Regions from separate parts of the Rhizobacter sp. P2_H2 genome, predicted to be linked through region 2. Evidence: riboswitches for the same ligand, from Rfam matches in the RefSeq annotation. Region 2 holds a riboswitch; the other holds the start of a gene.
What was found. Region 2 has a riboswitch for S-adenosylhomocysteine ahead of ahcY (adenosylhomocysteinase). Riboswitches for the same ligand answer to the same signal wherever they lie in the genome.
Positions count from the first base shown of each region.

Region 1: linked by a shared signal. The riboswitch ahead of metH (methionine synthase) and the one ahead of ahcY (adenosylhomocysteinase) in region 2 are both predicted to bind S-adenosylhomocysteine.

Region 1 covers NZ_JBFUFP010000071.1:1,647-8,684, forward strand. The annotation lists gene AC1D15_RS07120 (homocysteine S-methyltransferase family protein) at 1-1,036, shown strand, start outside; gene AC1D15_RS07125 (OmpA family protein) at 1,042-1,662, opposite strand; S-adenosyl-L-homocysteine riboswitch at 1,781-1,856, shown strand; gene metH (methionine synthase) at 1,915-4,686, shown strand; gene AC1D15_RS07135 (DUF1800 domain-containing protein) at 4,933-6,690, shown strand; gene AC1D15_RS07140 (DUF1501 domain-containing protein) at 6,702-7,038, shown strand, end outside.
Region 2 covers NZ_JBFUFP010000023.1:9,458-16,495, reverse strand. The annotation lists gene AC1D15_RS03660 (aldo/keto reductase) at 1-253, shown strand, start outside; gene AC1D15_RS03655 (hypothetical protein) at 329-1,381, shown strand; gene AC1D15_RS03650 (HAD-IIB family hydrolase) at 1,392-2,201, opposite strand; S-adenosyl-L-homocysteine riboswitch at 2,296-2,380, shown strand; gene ahcY (adenosylhomocysteinase) at 2,456-3,883, shown strand; gene AC1D15_RS03640 (TlyA family RNA methyltransferase) at 3,971-4,738, shown strand; gene metF (methylenetetrahydrofolate reductase [NAD(P)H]) at 4,735-5,565, shown strand; gene AC1D15_RS03630 (5-formyltetrahydrofolate cyclo-ligase) at 5,775-6,353, opposite strand; gene AC1D15_RS03625 (TfoX/Sxy family protein) at 6,402-6,827, shown strand; gene AC1D15_RS03620 (DUF2917 domain-containing protein) at 6,766-7,038, opposite strand, start outside.

The DNA of each region.
Region 1 (7,038 bases), on a different contig from region 2:
CTACACCCGTGGCGCGGCCCTGCCGCAGATCCTCTCGCAACGCATCGTGGTGCTCGATGGTGCGATGGGCACGATGATCCAGCGCTACAAGCTCGGCGAGGCCGACTACCGCGGCGAGCGCTTCGCCAGCCATCCGAAGGACCTGAAGGGCAACAACGAGCTGCTGCAGTTCACGCGGCCCGACGTGATCCGCGAGATCCATGAGCAGTACCTCGCGGCCGGCGCCGACCTGATCGAGACCAACACCTTCGGCGCGACCAGCGTCGCGCAGGACGACTACGGCCTGGGCGAGGTGGCGCGCGAGATGAACGTGGTGGCCGCGCGGCTCGCACGCGAGGCCTGTGACAAGTACGCCACGCCCGACAAGCCGCGCTTCGTGGCCGGCGCGCTCGGCCCGACGCCGCGCACCGCGAGCATCAGCCCGGACGTCAACGACCCGGCCGCGCGCAACGTGAGCTTCGACGAACTGCGCGCCGCGTACTACGAGCAGGCGGCGGGCCTGCTCGAAGGCGGCTGCGACCTGTTCCTGGTGGAGACGATCTTCGACACGCTGAACGCGAAGGCGGCGATCTTCGCGCTCGACGAGCTGATGGAAGACACCGGCGAGCGGCTGCCGGTGATCATCTCAGGCACGGTGACCGACGCGTCGGGGCGCATCCTGTCGGGGCAGACGGTCAGCGCGTTCTGGCACAGCGTGCGCCACGCGAGGCCGATCGCGATCGGGCTGAACTGCGCACTCGGCGCGACGCTGATGCGGCCGTACATCGAGGAGCTGGCCAAGGTGGCCGGCGACACCTTCATCAGCTGCTACCCGAATGCGGGCCTGCCGAACCCGATGAGCGACACCGGCTTCGACGAGACGCCGGAGATCACCGGCAGCCTGGTCGAGGAGTTCGCGCGCGCCGGCTTCCTGAACATCGCCGGAGGGTGCTGCGGCACGACGCCGGCGCACATCGCCGAGATCGCGAAGCGGGTCGGCGCGTACCGGCCGCGCTCGCGGCACGATCCGTTGTTCTCAGGATTGCTGGCCGCGTAGCCCGGCTACTTGCTGCCTGAGCGCACCGCCCGTTCGCCGATCAGGATCTCGACGCGCCGGTTCGCCGCGCGGCCGGCCTCGTCGTCGTTGCTGCCGACCGGGTCGCGCGAGCCGCGACCGGCCACGCCGATCTTCACTGGCGACAGGCCGCGCGCCACCAGCCAGTCGCGCGCACTCGCCGCACGGTCCAGCGACAGCGCATCGTTGCCGGCCGCCGAGCCCTTGCTGTCGGTGTGGCCGACGATGCGCAGCTCCAGCTGCGGCTGGCTGCGCAGCACCGCTGCCACCTTGTCCAGCAGCCCGGTGGCGACCGGCTTCAGCGCCGAGCGGTTCGGCTCGAACGCGACATCGCCCGGCAGCGWGAGCCACAGTCGCTCGTCGGTCGTGCGCGCCAGCGCCATCGGCGTGCCGTTCAGGCTGGAGGCCAGTTGCCGCTCGACCGCCTCCATCTGCGGCGACCAGCTGCGCGCCGCGCCGGAGGCCGCCTGGCCATAGACCGGGCCCGGCGCGGAGCCGGGCACCGAGGGCGCCGGCGCCGGCAGCGGCTTGACCTGCGGCGCGCCGCAGGCAACCAGCAGCGCGGCAACCGCGACGGAGAGAGCGAGGAATCGTGTGTTGTTGTTCACGGCAGAAGCAGTCCAGTCGTGGATCCCGGATTGGACACGCTCCGTGCACCACGACCGCATCAGGGGCTTGCCGAGTTGTAACCAAGCCGCTCACGGGGCCTGGCCGCATAAAATGCGCCTCTCCAAGGAGCGTTGCGACGGCGGCCCATCGGGCTGCCGCCAGGCTTGGAAGCTTGCAACCACGCTCACCCCTCGCATGATGAATCCGCATGCGCCCCGGGTGAGCTCCGGGGCGGTGCCAGCCGACCCGCCATGACCGCCTCCGCCTCTCTGTCGTCGCCGACGTCTACCGCCCGTCCCGTTCCGCCGATGAAGCTGTCCGGGCTGGAACCGGTGCTCATCGGGCAAGGCAGCCTGTTCGTCAACATCGGCGAGCGCACCAACGTCACCGGCTCGAAGGCCTTCGCGCGGATGATCCTGAACGGCGAATTCGAGCAGGCGCTCAGCGTGGCGCGCCAGCAGGTCGAGAACGGCGCCCAGGTGATCGACATCAACATGGACGAGGCGATGCTCGACAGCAAGGCGGCGATGGTGCGCTTCCTGAACCTGATCGCCAGCGAGCCCGAGATCGCGCGCGTGCCGATCATGATCGACAGCTCGAAGTGGGAGGTCATCGAGGCCGGCCTGAAGTGCATCCAGGGCAAGGGCATCGTCAACTCGATCTCGATGAAGGAGGGCGTCGAGCCCTTCATCCACCAGGCGAAGCTGGTGCGCCGCTACGGCGCCGCGGCCGTGGTGATGGCCTTCGACGAGAAGGGCCAGGCCGACACCTTCGAGCGCAAGGTCGAGATCTGCGAGCGCGCCTACCGGATGCTGGTCGACGAGGTCGGCTTCCCGCCGGAAGACATCATCTTCGACCCGAACATCTTCGCGATCGCGACCGGCATCGAGGAGCACGACAACTACGCGGTCGACTTCATCAACGCGACGCGCTGGATCAAGCAGAACCTGCCCGGCGCCAAGGTGTCGGGCGGCGTCTCGAACGTGAGCTTCAGCTTCCGCGGCAACGAGCCGGTGCGGGAAGCCATCCACACCGTGTTCCTGTACCACGCGATCCAGGCCGGCATGGACATGGGCATCGTCAACGCCGGCATGGTCGGCGTGTACGACGACCTCGAGCCGACGCTTCGCGAGCGCGTCGAAGACGTGGTGCTGAATCGCCGCCCCGACGCCGGTGAGCGGCTCATCGAGATCGCCGAGACCGCCAAGGGCGCCGCCAAGGACGACAGCGCCAAGCTCGCCTGGCGTGCCAAGCCGGTGCGCGAGCGCCTGAGCCATGCGCTGGTGCACGGCATCAACGACTTCATCACCGAAGACACCGAAGAGGTGTACCAGCAGATCAAGGCCGGCGGCGGCCGCCCGCTGCACGTGATCGAAGGCCCGCTGATGGACGGCATGAACGTCGTCGGCGACCTGTTCGGCCAGGGCAAGATGTTCCTGCCGCAGGTGGTCAAGAGCGCGCGCGTGATGAAGCAGGCGGTGGCCCACCTGCTGCCCTACATCGAGGAAGAGAAGCGGCTGCTGGTCGAGGCCGGCGGCGAGGCGAAGGCCAAGGGCAAGATCGTGATCGCCACCGTGAAGGGCGACGTGCACGACATCGGCAAGAACATCGTCACCGTCGTGCTCCAGTGCAACAACTTCGAGGTCGTCAACATGGGCGTGATGGTGCCCTGCCAGGACATCCTCGCGCGCGCCAAGGTCGAGGGCGCCGACATCATCGGGCTGTCCGGCCTGATCACGCCGAGCCTCGAGGAGATGCAGTACGTCGCTGCCGAGATGCAGCGCGACGAGCACTTCCGCATCAAGAAGATCCCGCTGCTGATCGGCGGCGCCACCACCAGCCGCGTGCACACGGCCGTGAAGATCTCGCCGCACTACGACGGGCCGGTGGTCTACGTGCCCGACGCGAGCCGCTCGGTCAGCGTCTGCAGCGACCTGCTGAGCGACGACAAGGCCGCCGCCTACATCGCCGAGCTGAATGCCGACTACCTGCGCGTGCGCGAGCAGCATGCGAACAAGAAGGCCACGCCGCTGGTGACGCTGGCGCAGGCGCGTGCCAACAAGACGCCGATCGACTGGGCCGGCTACGCACCGACGGCACCGAAGTTCACCGGCCGCCGCGTGTTCCGCAACCAGGACCTGGCCGAGATCGCGCAGTGCATCGACTGGGCCCCGTTCTTCCAGACCTGGGACCTGGCCGGGCCCTACCCCGCGATCCTCACCGACGACGTCGTCGGCGAATCGGCGCGCCGCGTGCTGAGCGACGGCCAGCGCATGCTGAAGCGCCTGATCGAAGGCCGCTGGCTGACGGCCAACGGCGTGATCGGGCTGTACCCGGCCAACACCGTCAACGACGACGACATCGAGATCTACACCGACGAGACGCGCAGCGAGGTGCTGATGACGTGGCACGGGCTGCGCATGCAGACAGAGCGGCCGGTGATCGACGAGAACGGGCAAAAGAAGCGCCGCCCCAACCGCTGCCTCGCCGACTTCATCGCGCCGAAGGGCTCGGGCGTGGCTGACCACATCGGCCTGTTCGCGGTGACCTCCGGCATCGGCACCGAGAAGAAGGAGAAGCAGTTCCTCGACGACCTCGACGACTACAGCGCGATCATGTTCAAGGCCCTGGCCGACCGCCTGGCCGAGGCCTTCGCCGAGCGCATGCACCAGCGCGTGCGCACCGAGTTCTGGGGCTATGCGGCCGATGAAGCGCTGCGCAACGACGAGCTGATCGCCGAGAAGTACCGCGGCATCCGCCCCGCGCCCGGCTACCCCGCGTGCCCGGACCACACCGTGAAGGCCGAGATGTTCCGCGTGCTGCAGTGCGCCGACATCGGCATGGCGCTCACCGAGAGCCTCGCGATGACACCGGCCGCCAGCGTCAGCGGCTTCTACCTCGCGCACCCCGAGGCGACGTACTTCAACGTCGGCAAGATCGGCGACGACCAGCTGCAGGATTGGGCCGCGCGCAGCGGCCAGGATGCGTCGCTGGTCAAGCGTTCGCTGTCGGCGCTGTTGTGACGGAGGGATGACGACGCCGCGGCAACGGCTGTTGCTCCGCGTTACATCCGAAGCATCCGAACGCATCGCCGACCGTTCACGTCATCTCGGCACAGACCTCGACGCCAGATAGCCCGGCCCATCTGTCAAGGATGGGCGCTTTTCCAGCCGACACCCTGTAGGCGGTGTCCGACGATGTCGCTGGTATGTCTCCTGCACGCAATCGACCCGTATCAGGTCGTACGCACCGCACCGAGGGGGACTGAAGTGACATCGCTTCCATCGACATTCGCCATCCGCAAGACATCCCGCCTGTGGGCCGGTGCGCTGTTGATCAGCCTGCTGGCCGCGTGCGGCGGCAACAAGAACGACGAAGACAGCGCCGCCGACGCCGGCCCGCCGCCGACCAAGGAGGCCGCGGCCCGCTTCCTGACCCAGGCCACCTACGGCCCGACCGCGGCCGACATCGACCAGCTCGCACAGGTCGGCTACCGGCGCTGGCTCGAGCAGCAGATGGCCAAGCCGCAGAAGCGGCACCGCGACTACATGACCGCGGCGATGAATGCCGCGGCAGCGGCCGGCACCAACGTCACCTCCAGCAACTTCATGGAGTCGTACTGGACGCAGGCGATCACCGGCGACGACCAGCTGCGCCAGCGCGCGGCCTACGTGCTGTCGCAGATCTTCGTGGTGTCGTTCGTCGATTCGACGCTGAGCAACCTGCCGCGCGGCGTGGCCGACTACTACGACGTGCTGGGCCAGCATGCGTTCGGCAACTACCGCGACCTGCTCGAGGCGATCACGATGCACCCGATGATGGGCGCCTACCTGACCAGCCTGCGCAACCAGAAGGAAGACGCGAAGACCGGCCGCGTGCCGGACGAGAACTATGCACGCGAGATCATGCAGCTGTTCTCGATCGGCCTGTACCAGCTGAACCCCGACGGCACCGTGAAGAGCGGCAACCCCGAGACCTACACGCACGACGACATCGCCGGCCTCGCCAAGGTGTTCACCGGCCTGAGCTGGTACGCCGGCCCCAACACCGCCGACCGCACGCGCACCCGCTTCTTCGGCGGCGACGTCAACGCCGACCGCGACTGGAAGCCGATGCAGGGCTACAACAAGTACGCGAGCAACACCGATTTCCACTCGGCCACCGAGAAGAAGTTCCTCGGCAAAACCATTGCCGCGACCGACAAGCCGGATGTCGAGGGCGACATCAAGGTCGTGCTGGACACGCTGTTCAACCACCCGAACGTCGGCCCCTTCCTCGGCCGCCAGATCATCCAGCGCATGGTGACCAGCAACCCGAGCCCGGCCTACGTCGAGCGCGTGGCGGCGGCGTTCAACAACAACGGCAGCGGCGTGCGCGGCGACCTGGGCGCGGTGTTCCGCGCGGTGCTGCTCGACCCCGAGGCGCGCAGCGCCGACACGGCGCGCAACGACTACGGCAAGCTGCGCGAGCCGGTGATGCGGCTGGCCCACCTGCTGCGCACCTTCCACGCGAAGTCGACCACCGGCAAGTTCCAGGGCATCGACAACACCGACGACCCGGCCGGCCGGCTGGGCCAGACCCCGATGCGCTCGCCGACGGTGTTCAACTTCTACCGCCCGGGCTACACGCCGCCGAACACCAGCATCGAGGCGGCCGACCTGGTCGCGCCGGAGCTGCAGCTGGCCAACGAGGTGTCGGTGGCCGGCTACCTGAACTACCTGCGCGGCTGGATCGCGATCAACACCGGGCGCGACGTGCAGCTCGACTTCTCGGCCGAGCAGGCGCTGGCCGACAAGCCGGAGCTGCTGCTGGACCGCCTGAACCTGCTGATGATGTCGGGGCAGATGCCGGCCGCGCTGCGCACGCAGCTGCTGTCGGCCGTCAACGGCCGGATGATCCCGCCGGTGCGCAAGGACACCGCGGGCAAGGTCATCAACCAGACCGACATCGACGCCGCCACGCGCGATCGCGTGGCCATCGCGGTATTCCTGACGATGGCCTCGTCTGACTACCTGACCCAGAAGTGAGGAACCGCGACATGTCTTCCAACCAAGCCTCCCGCCGCGAATTCCTGCGCCGCGCGACCATCCTGTCGGGCTCCGTCGGTTCGGCCGGCCTGCCCTTTGCCTTGAACATGGCCACGATGGGCGCGGCCGTCGCGCAGACCGCCAGCGACTACAAGGCCATCGTCTGCCTGTTCATGTACGGCGGCAACGACTCCGCCAACATGGTGCTGCCGTGGGACGACGCCTCGTGGCAGACCTACAGCACGCTGCGCGCGACCGCACCCGACCCGATCGCGCTGAAGCCGGTCGGCACCGCGGTGGATGCCACGGCCGCGGCGGCCTCGCCGGCCGCACTCGGCGGCGTGCTGT
Region 2 (7,038 bases):
CGGCATCGCCGAGGCGCATGGGGTGTCGGTGGCGCGGGTCGCGCTGGCCTGGGTGCTGCACCAGCCGGCGGTGAGCACGGTGATCATCGGCGCCAAGCGGGTCGAGCAGCTGGACGACAACATCGCGGCGACGGCCTTGAAGTTGAACGCCGATGAACTGGCGGCGCTGGACCAGGTCAGCGCGCTGCCGGCGGAGTACCCGGGGTGGATGCTGGCGCGGCAGGCGGGGCAGCGGGCGGCGCGGCTGGGGTGATCCGTCAGGGGCGTCGAGGAGGAACGTTCGAGGCGAGGTGGTTACCAAGCAGAACCAGTTCGTCAGGATGTAGCCATGCTCGAGTCAGTCAAGAAGTCGCGCTTCAATCCCTTCTCTCGGAGGCGCAATGGCTCGGATGGGCCGAAGGTTCGTGGGGATGTCGAGAGGAACCGAGAAAAGGCCCGCCACTCGAACTCGTCGGTGGAGGACTCCCTCGGGTTTTCGCTTGATGGGACCGCCAGCGAGGAGGCCGATCGAACTCAGATGAACGAGTCACTGAAGCACGGTGCTGTGGATGAGATTCTGCGTCGAGGAGGCCCTTTCGGCAGCCGTGCCAGTCACCAGAACCTTGAGATGTTCATCGAGAATGCCACTGCACTGATCACGAGCGACGATGATGTGGCAACGCACGTTGAGAATGTGTTCTTGGCCCTGGAGATGGGCTTCACTGTCGAGGCAGAGCACCGCGGCTTTCTGGACAAGTTGGCCAGGTGGTGCAAGTCCGCAAAGAAGCGCCTCGGCGACGACAAGGCCTTGTGCAGTGAACTCGACAGGCTGCGCGTGCCGCTCGAAAGCGCCGCCCTCACACTGCAATCGGAACCTCGCACCGTTTTCGCGGCCGATTGCGGGGCTATTCCAACCTACAAGACAGAAATCGAACTGCGGGGCGACTCAAGTGGCTTTCGTCTCAAGAATCGCACGCCACTGTTCCAGAAGGACGTCATCTTCAAGATCAAGGGCTATAAAAGTGCCACTTCGGGTGAGCTTGTTCAATTCCTGCGTGACGCCGTGGAGGGCAAGGACCCGGAATTCGGGCCGGTGAAGCAGTTTCGACTCTGTGCATGGTTGATGCGGAAGCATGCTTTTTCCGGTGAAGAGGCCTTCCAGGTTCTTGCTCACGCCGTTGCGGCAATGCGCAGCTACCAGGGATGGGCCTGGGCCAGCTCGGATTTTCACCACGCGAAGACGCTGTTCAAGCAGTGCCGAGCGCTGCACTCGGCTGGTGAATTTGGCGATTGCTCCAAGCCTGCTGCCGCATGGCTGTACGAATTGGGGCAGCACACGGCGATCCTTGGCCACGACAAAGGGCTCAAGTTGGGAGGCTTGATGTCGGGAACCAGGACGTGATGACGCAGTTTCAACCCAGCGCCAGCAGCGCCTGAACGAACTCGGCGAACCCTTCGCCTCGGGGGCTGCGCGTCAGGTACGCCGGCCAGGTGTGCAGCCGATCGGCGAACTGCATCAGGTTCGCGACCCCCACGCTGACCGGGAAGTGCCCGAACATCGCCTGGTCGTTCGTCGAATCGCCGACGTAGGCCCAGGCGGGGGTCTCGGCATCGAGCGAACGCCCGAGCAGCCGTTGCACGATCCAGCGCGCGCCGCTCAGCTTGTCGTGCTCGCCGTACCAGCCGTTGATGTGGATCGAGCTGACGGTGGCGTTCATGCCTTCGCTGCGCATCACCTGCAGCACCGCGTCGATCTGCGGCTGCGTGAGGTGGGCGAACTCGCTGTGGTCGATCGCGATGTCGGTGACGCGGCCGGCGCTGTCCTGCGCGAGCGTCGTGCCAGGCACCTCGGCGAGCACGCGTTGCGCGGTGCGCCGCAGCCGCAGCGTGTTGCGGGCGCGGGTGGCCTCGTCCTGCGCGTACTCGATCTGCAGGTGGCCGGCCGCGTTGCGGAATAGCGCGACTGCGCCGTTCTCCGCGACGATCGCATCGATTGGCCAGTCGCGCGCAAACGGCTCGCTCCAGCCCATCGACCGGCCGGTGATCGCGATGACCGGCAGCCCGGCGTCGCGCAGCGCCTGCAAGGCCGCCAGCGCTTCGGGCTCGATCGCGCCGTCGCGCGTCAGCGTGTCGTCGATGTCGGTCAGCACGCCGCGCACGCTGCGGGCCAGCTCGGGGCTCAGTTCTGAAAGGGGGCGAGGGCGGGGTGCGATGTCAGACATGCCCTGCAGTCTTGCACGACCCGCGGGCATACCGCACGCCACAACGCACGCAACGCACTGGAATCCGCCCGATCCGGCGACTACAATCCCTGCACTTTCCGAGGAGCGTTGCAAGGCCGCCTGTCGCCACGACAGCCGCCCCAGGCTCGGGAATTCAATTGCAACCGCGCTCACCCGCACGATCGTCCCTCGTGGGTGAGTCTCTGAACTGCCAACGGCGATGCGCGTGCGGGTCCCTTTCAATGGAGCCCGACATGAACGCTGTTCTCAAGCCTTCCCAAGACCACGCCATCGCCGACATCTCGCTTGCCGCCTGGGGCCGCAAGGAGATCCGCATCGCCGAGACCGAGATGCCCGGCCTGATGGCCATCCGCGAGGAATTCGCGAAGGCGCAGCCGCTGAAGGGCGCGCGCGTCACCGGCTCGCTGCACATGACGATCCAGACCGCCGTGCTGGTCGAGACGCTGCAGGCGCTGGGCGCCCAGGTGCGCTGGGCCTCGTGCAACATCTTCTCGACGCAGGACCACGCCGCCGCCGCGCTGGTCGAGAAGGGCACCCCGGTGTTCGCCTACAAGGGCGAGAACCTGACCGACTACTGGGATTACACGCACCGCATCTTCGACTTCGGCCCGAAGGGTTCCGACGGCGAAGGCCCGAACATGATTCTCGACGACGGCGGCGATGCGACGCTGCTGATGCACCTGGGCCAGCGCGCCGAGAAGGACATCAGCGTGCTGGACAAGCCCGGCAGCGAGGAAGAGACCTGCCTGTTCGCGAGCATCAAGGCCAAGCTCGCGCAGGACCCGACCTGGTACACCCGCAAGAGCGCGCAGATCCAGGGCGTGACCGAAGAGACCACCACCGGTGTGCACCGCCTGAAGGAAATGAGCGCGAAGGGCACGCTGCTGTTCCGCGCGATCAACGTGAACGACTCGGTCACGAAGAGCAAGTTCGACAACCTGTACGGCTGCCGCGAATCGCTGGTCGACGGCATCAAGCGCGCCACCGACGTGATGATCGCCGGCAAGGTGGCCTGCGTGGCCGGCTATGGCGACGTGGGCAAGGGCTCGGCCCAGGCGCTGCGCGCGCTGAGCGCCCAGGTGTGGGTGACCGAGATCGACCCGATCAACGCGCTGCAGGCCGSGATGGAAGGCTACAAGGTCGTGACGATGGAGTACGCCGCCGACAAGGCCGACATCTTCGTGACGACCACCGGCAACAAGGGCGTGATCCGCCACGAGCACATGCTCGCGATGAAGGACCAGGCGATCGTCTGCAACATCGGCCACTTCGACAACGAGATCGACATCGCGGCGATCGAGAAGTACGAATGGGAAGAGATCAAGCCGCAGGTCGACCACGTGATCTTCCCGGACGGCAAGCGCATCATCCTGCTGGCCAAGGGCCGCCTCGTGAACCTCGGCTGTGGCACCGGCCACCCGAGCTTCGTGATGAGCTCGAGCTTCGCCAACCAGACGATCGCGCAGATCGAGCTGTTCACGCGGCCCGAGAAGTACCAGGTCGGCCAGGTCTACGTGCTGCCCAAGCACCTCGACGAGAAGGTCGCCCGCCTGCACCTGAAGAAGGTCGGCGCGATGCTGACCGAGCTGACGGACGAGCAGGCCGCGTACATCGGCGTGTCGAAGAACGGCCCGTACAAGCCCGACACCTACCGGTATTGAGCCCCCCAGTCGCTTCGCTCCTGCCCCCGAGGGGCGCCACCCCTGGGCCCGGCAAAGCCGGATCCCGGGGCGTTGCTTGATCATCCGATGCGCATCGACCAATTGCTTGTTCAAGAAGGCCTTGCTCCGACCCGATCGGCCGCTCAGCGGTTGATCGAGCGGGGCGCCGTCCGCTGGCTCGGCCCCAAGGGCTGGGCCGTTCCCAGGAAGGCAGGTGAGGACGTACCGGAAGGCTGCGAGCTCGAGATCACCGACGACGCGGAGCTGCGCTTCGTGTCGCGTGGTGGGCTCAAGCTGGAAGGTGCGCTCAAGCATTGCAGGATCGACGTGACCCGCCTCGCCTGCCTGGATGCGGGCCAGAGCACCGGTGGCTTCACCGATGCCCTGCTGCAGGCCGGTGCAGCCCGCGTGGCCGGCATCGACGTCGGCCACGGGCAGTTGCACCCGAAGCTGCAGGCCGATGCGCGGGTGCAGTGCTTCGAGGGCGTCAATGCGCGCGACGTGTCCGGCTCGGCCTTCGAGGCCGCGTCGACGCCGCACAGCTTCGGCTTCGTCACCGGCGACCTGTCGTTCATCACGTCGACGCACGTGCTGCCCACGCTGGCGCACTACCTGGCGCCCACGGGGCACCTGCTGTTGCTGATCAAGCCGCAGTTCGAGCTGCAGCCGGCGCAGATCGGCAAGGGCGGCATCGTCAAGGACGAACGGCATTTCGCCGAGGTCGAGACGCGCATCCGCACCGCCTGCAGGGAGCAGTTCCTCCAGGTGCGCGCCTATTTCCAGAGCCCGATCAAGGGCGGCAACGGCAACACCGAGTTCTTCGTGTGGGCCGTGCCGACCGAGGATGTTGCATGAACCGAGTTCCCGTCAGCCTGGAGTTCTTTCCGCCGAAGACGCCCGAGGGCGTCACCAAGCTCGCGGCCGTGCGCCAGCAGCTGTATGCGCTGAAGCCGAGCTTCTGCTCCGTCACCTACGGCGCGGGCGGCTCGACGCAGGACGGCACGCTGGCCGCGGTGCAGGCGATCCTGGCCGAGGGCGTCGAGGCCGCATCGCATTTCACCTGCGTCGGCGCCGACCGCGCGTCGGTGCGGGCCAAGCTGGCGCAGTTCCAGGCCGCGGGCATCCGCCGGCTGGTGGCGCTGCGCGGCGACCTGCCGAGCGGCTACGGCGGTTTCGGCGAGTTCCGCTATGCGAGCGAGCTGATCGCGTTCATCCGCGAGGCGACCGGCCGCCAGTTCCACATCGAGGTGGCGGCCTATCCCGAGATGCATCCGCAGGCGAGGTCGCCGCAGGCCGACCTGCAGGCGTATGTCGAGAAGGTGAAGGCGGGCGCCGATGCGGCGATCACGCAGTTCTTCTTCAACGCCGACGCGTACGAGCGCTTCGTCGACGATGCGCGCAAGCTGGGGGCCGGGATCCCGGTGGTGCCGGGCATCATGCCGATCACCAATGCGAGCGGCATCATCCGCTTCGCCGATTCGTCGGGGGCCGAGATCCCGCGCTGGATCCGGCTGCGGCTGCAGAGCTTCGGCGACGACACCGCGTCGATCAAGGCCTTCGGGCTGGATGTCGTGACCGAGCTGTGCGAGCGGCTGCTGCGCATGGGCGCGCCGGGGTTGCACATCTACACGATGAATGCGGCGACGGCGCCGCTGGAGATCTGCCGGCGGCTCGGGTTGTAGATTCGTTCGTTCGCGCCTTCGTGCCACCGCCCTGCCTTGTGGGGGGTGACAAGCGAAGAAGTGGGGTTGAATCCCGGCTTGGCACCCGGGCTACGAACGACGGACGCACAAGCGCAGCGAGGTGCCCATCAAGCAACGACCCGGGATCCGGCTTTGCCGGGCCCAGGGTTGGCGCTCCTTGGGGGCAGGAGCGCGAGCGACTGGGGGGCTCACTTGCTCCACATCACGCCTTCTTCGGTGATGACGGCATCCAACGCGTGCTCGTCTGGCCGCGGCCGCAGCATCGGCAGGAAGCCGTGCGCATAGCACAGCCCCACCGTGACCGGCCGAGGATTCAACGCCGCGATCGAGCGCTCGTAGAACCCGCCGCCGTAGCCCAGCCGCGCGCCCTCGGTGCCATAGCCCACGCACGGCAGCAGCAGCAACTGCGGCTGGAACTGCTCGGTGCCCTTGGGCTTCGGAATGTCATGCGCATCCAGCTCGGTCGGGCAGCCGGGGTACCAGACGTGAAAACGCAGCGTGCCATCCTTGCGGTCCATCACCGGCAGGCCGATGCGGCGTGCCGGGTCGGCCTCGCTCCAGCGGAACAGCGCCGGCAGCGGATCGAACTCGCCCTTGATCGGCCAGTAGCCGCCGATCAGCGTCTCGCGCCGGCTCACCAGCCAGATGCGCAGCATGCTCTGCAGTTGCACGGCACGCTCCAGCCGGTCGGGCAGCGCCTGCCGGTCGGCGATCAGTTTCGTGCGCAACACCCCGAGGGTGGTGGAGGACGTGTCGGAGGTGGCCATGGCGAGGCATTGTGACGCAGGCGCCTCTGCTGCCCCTACGATAGGCACATGGCCACGATCAGCTCGCCCAAGGATGAATTCGCCCGCTACTGCGTCGAGCTGCTCGGCTCGCTCGGCCCGACACGCTCGCGGCGCATGTTCGGTGGATACGGCTTCTACGTCGACGACGTGTTCATCGCGCTGATCTTTCAGGAGCGCCTGTACCTGAAGGCCGACGACGCGACCCGGGCCCGCTTCGAGCAGTCGAGCTGCCAGCCCTTCGTCTACGAGGGCGGCGACGGCAAGTCGGTGTCGATCAGCTACTACACCGCGCCCGACGAGGCGATGGAATCGCCCGCGCTGATGCGCCCGTGGGCGCGGCTCGCGATGGAGGCGGGCCTGCGCGCCGCGGCGGCCAAGGCCCGCAAGACCGTCAAGCCGCGTGCGGCAGCGGCGAAGACGAAGACCCCAGCCGCGAAGCGAGCTGCTCGCTGAGCCGCTGCGCCAGCGACTTGCCGCGCCGGCAGGCGTCCGGCGGCACCAGCAGCTGGAATTGCGCGCTCGGCCAAGCCTCGAGCACCGCCTGCGCACCGGCCGGCAGCGCGACGCTGTCGCCGCTTTCGAGCCACACATCCTGGGCCGGCTCGTCGGCCGTGCCGGGCACCGTCAGCCACAGCCGGCCTTCGGTCACGCGCAGCCAGCGGGG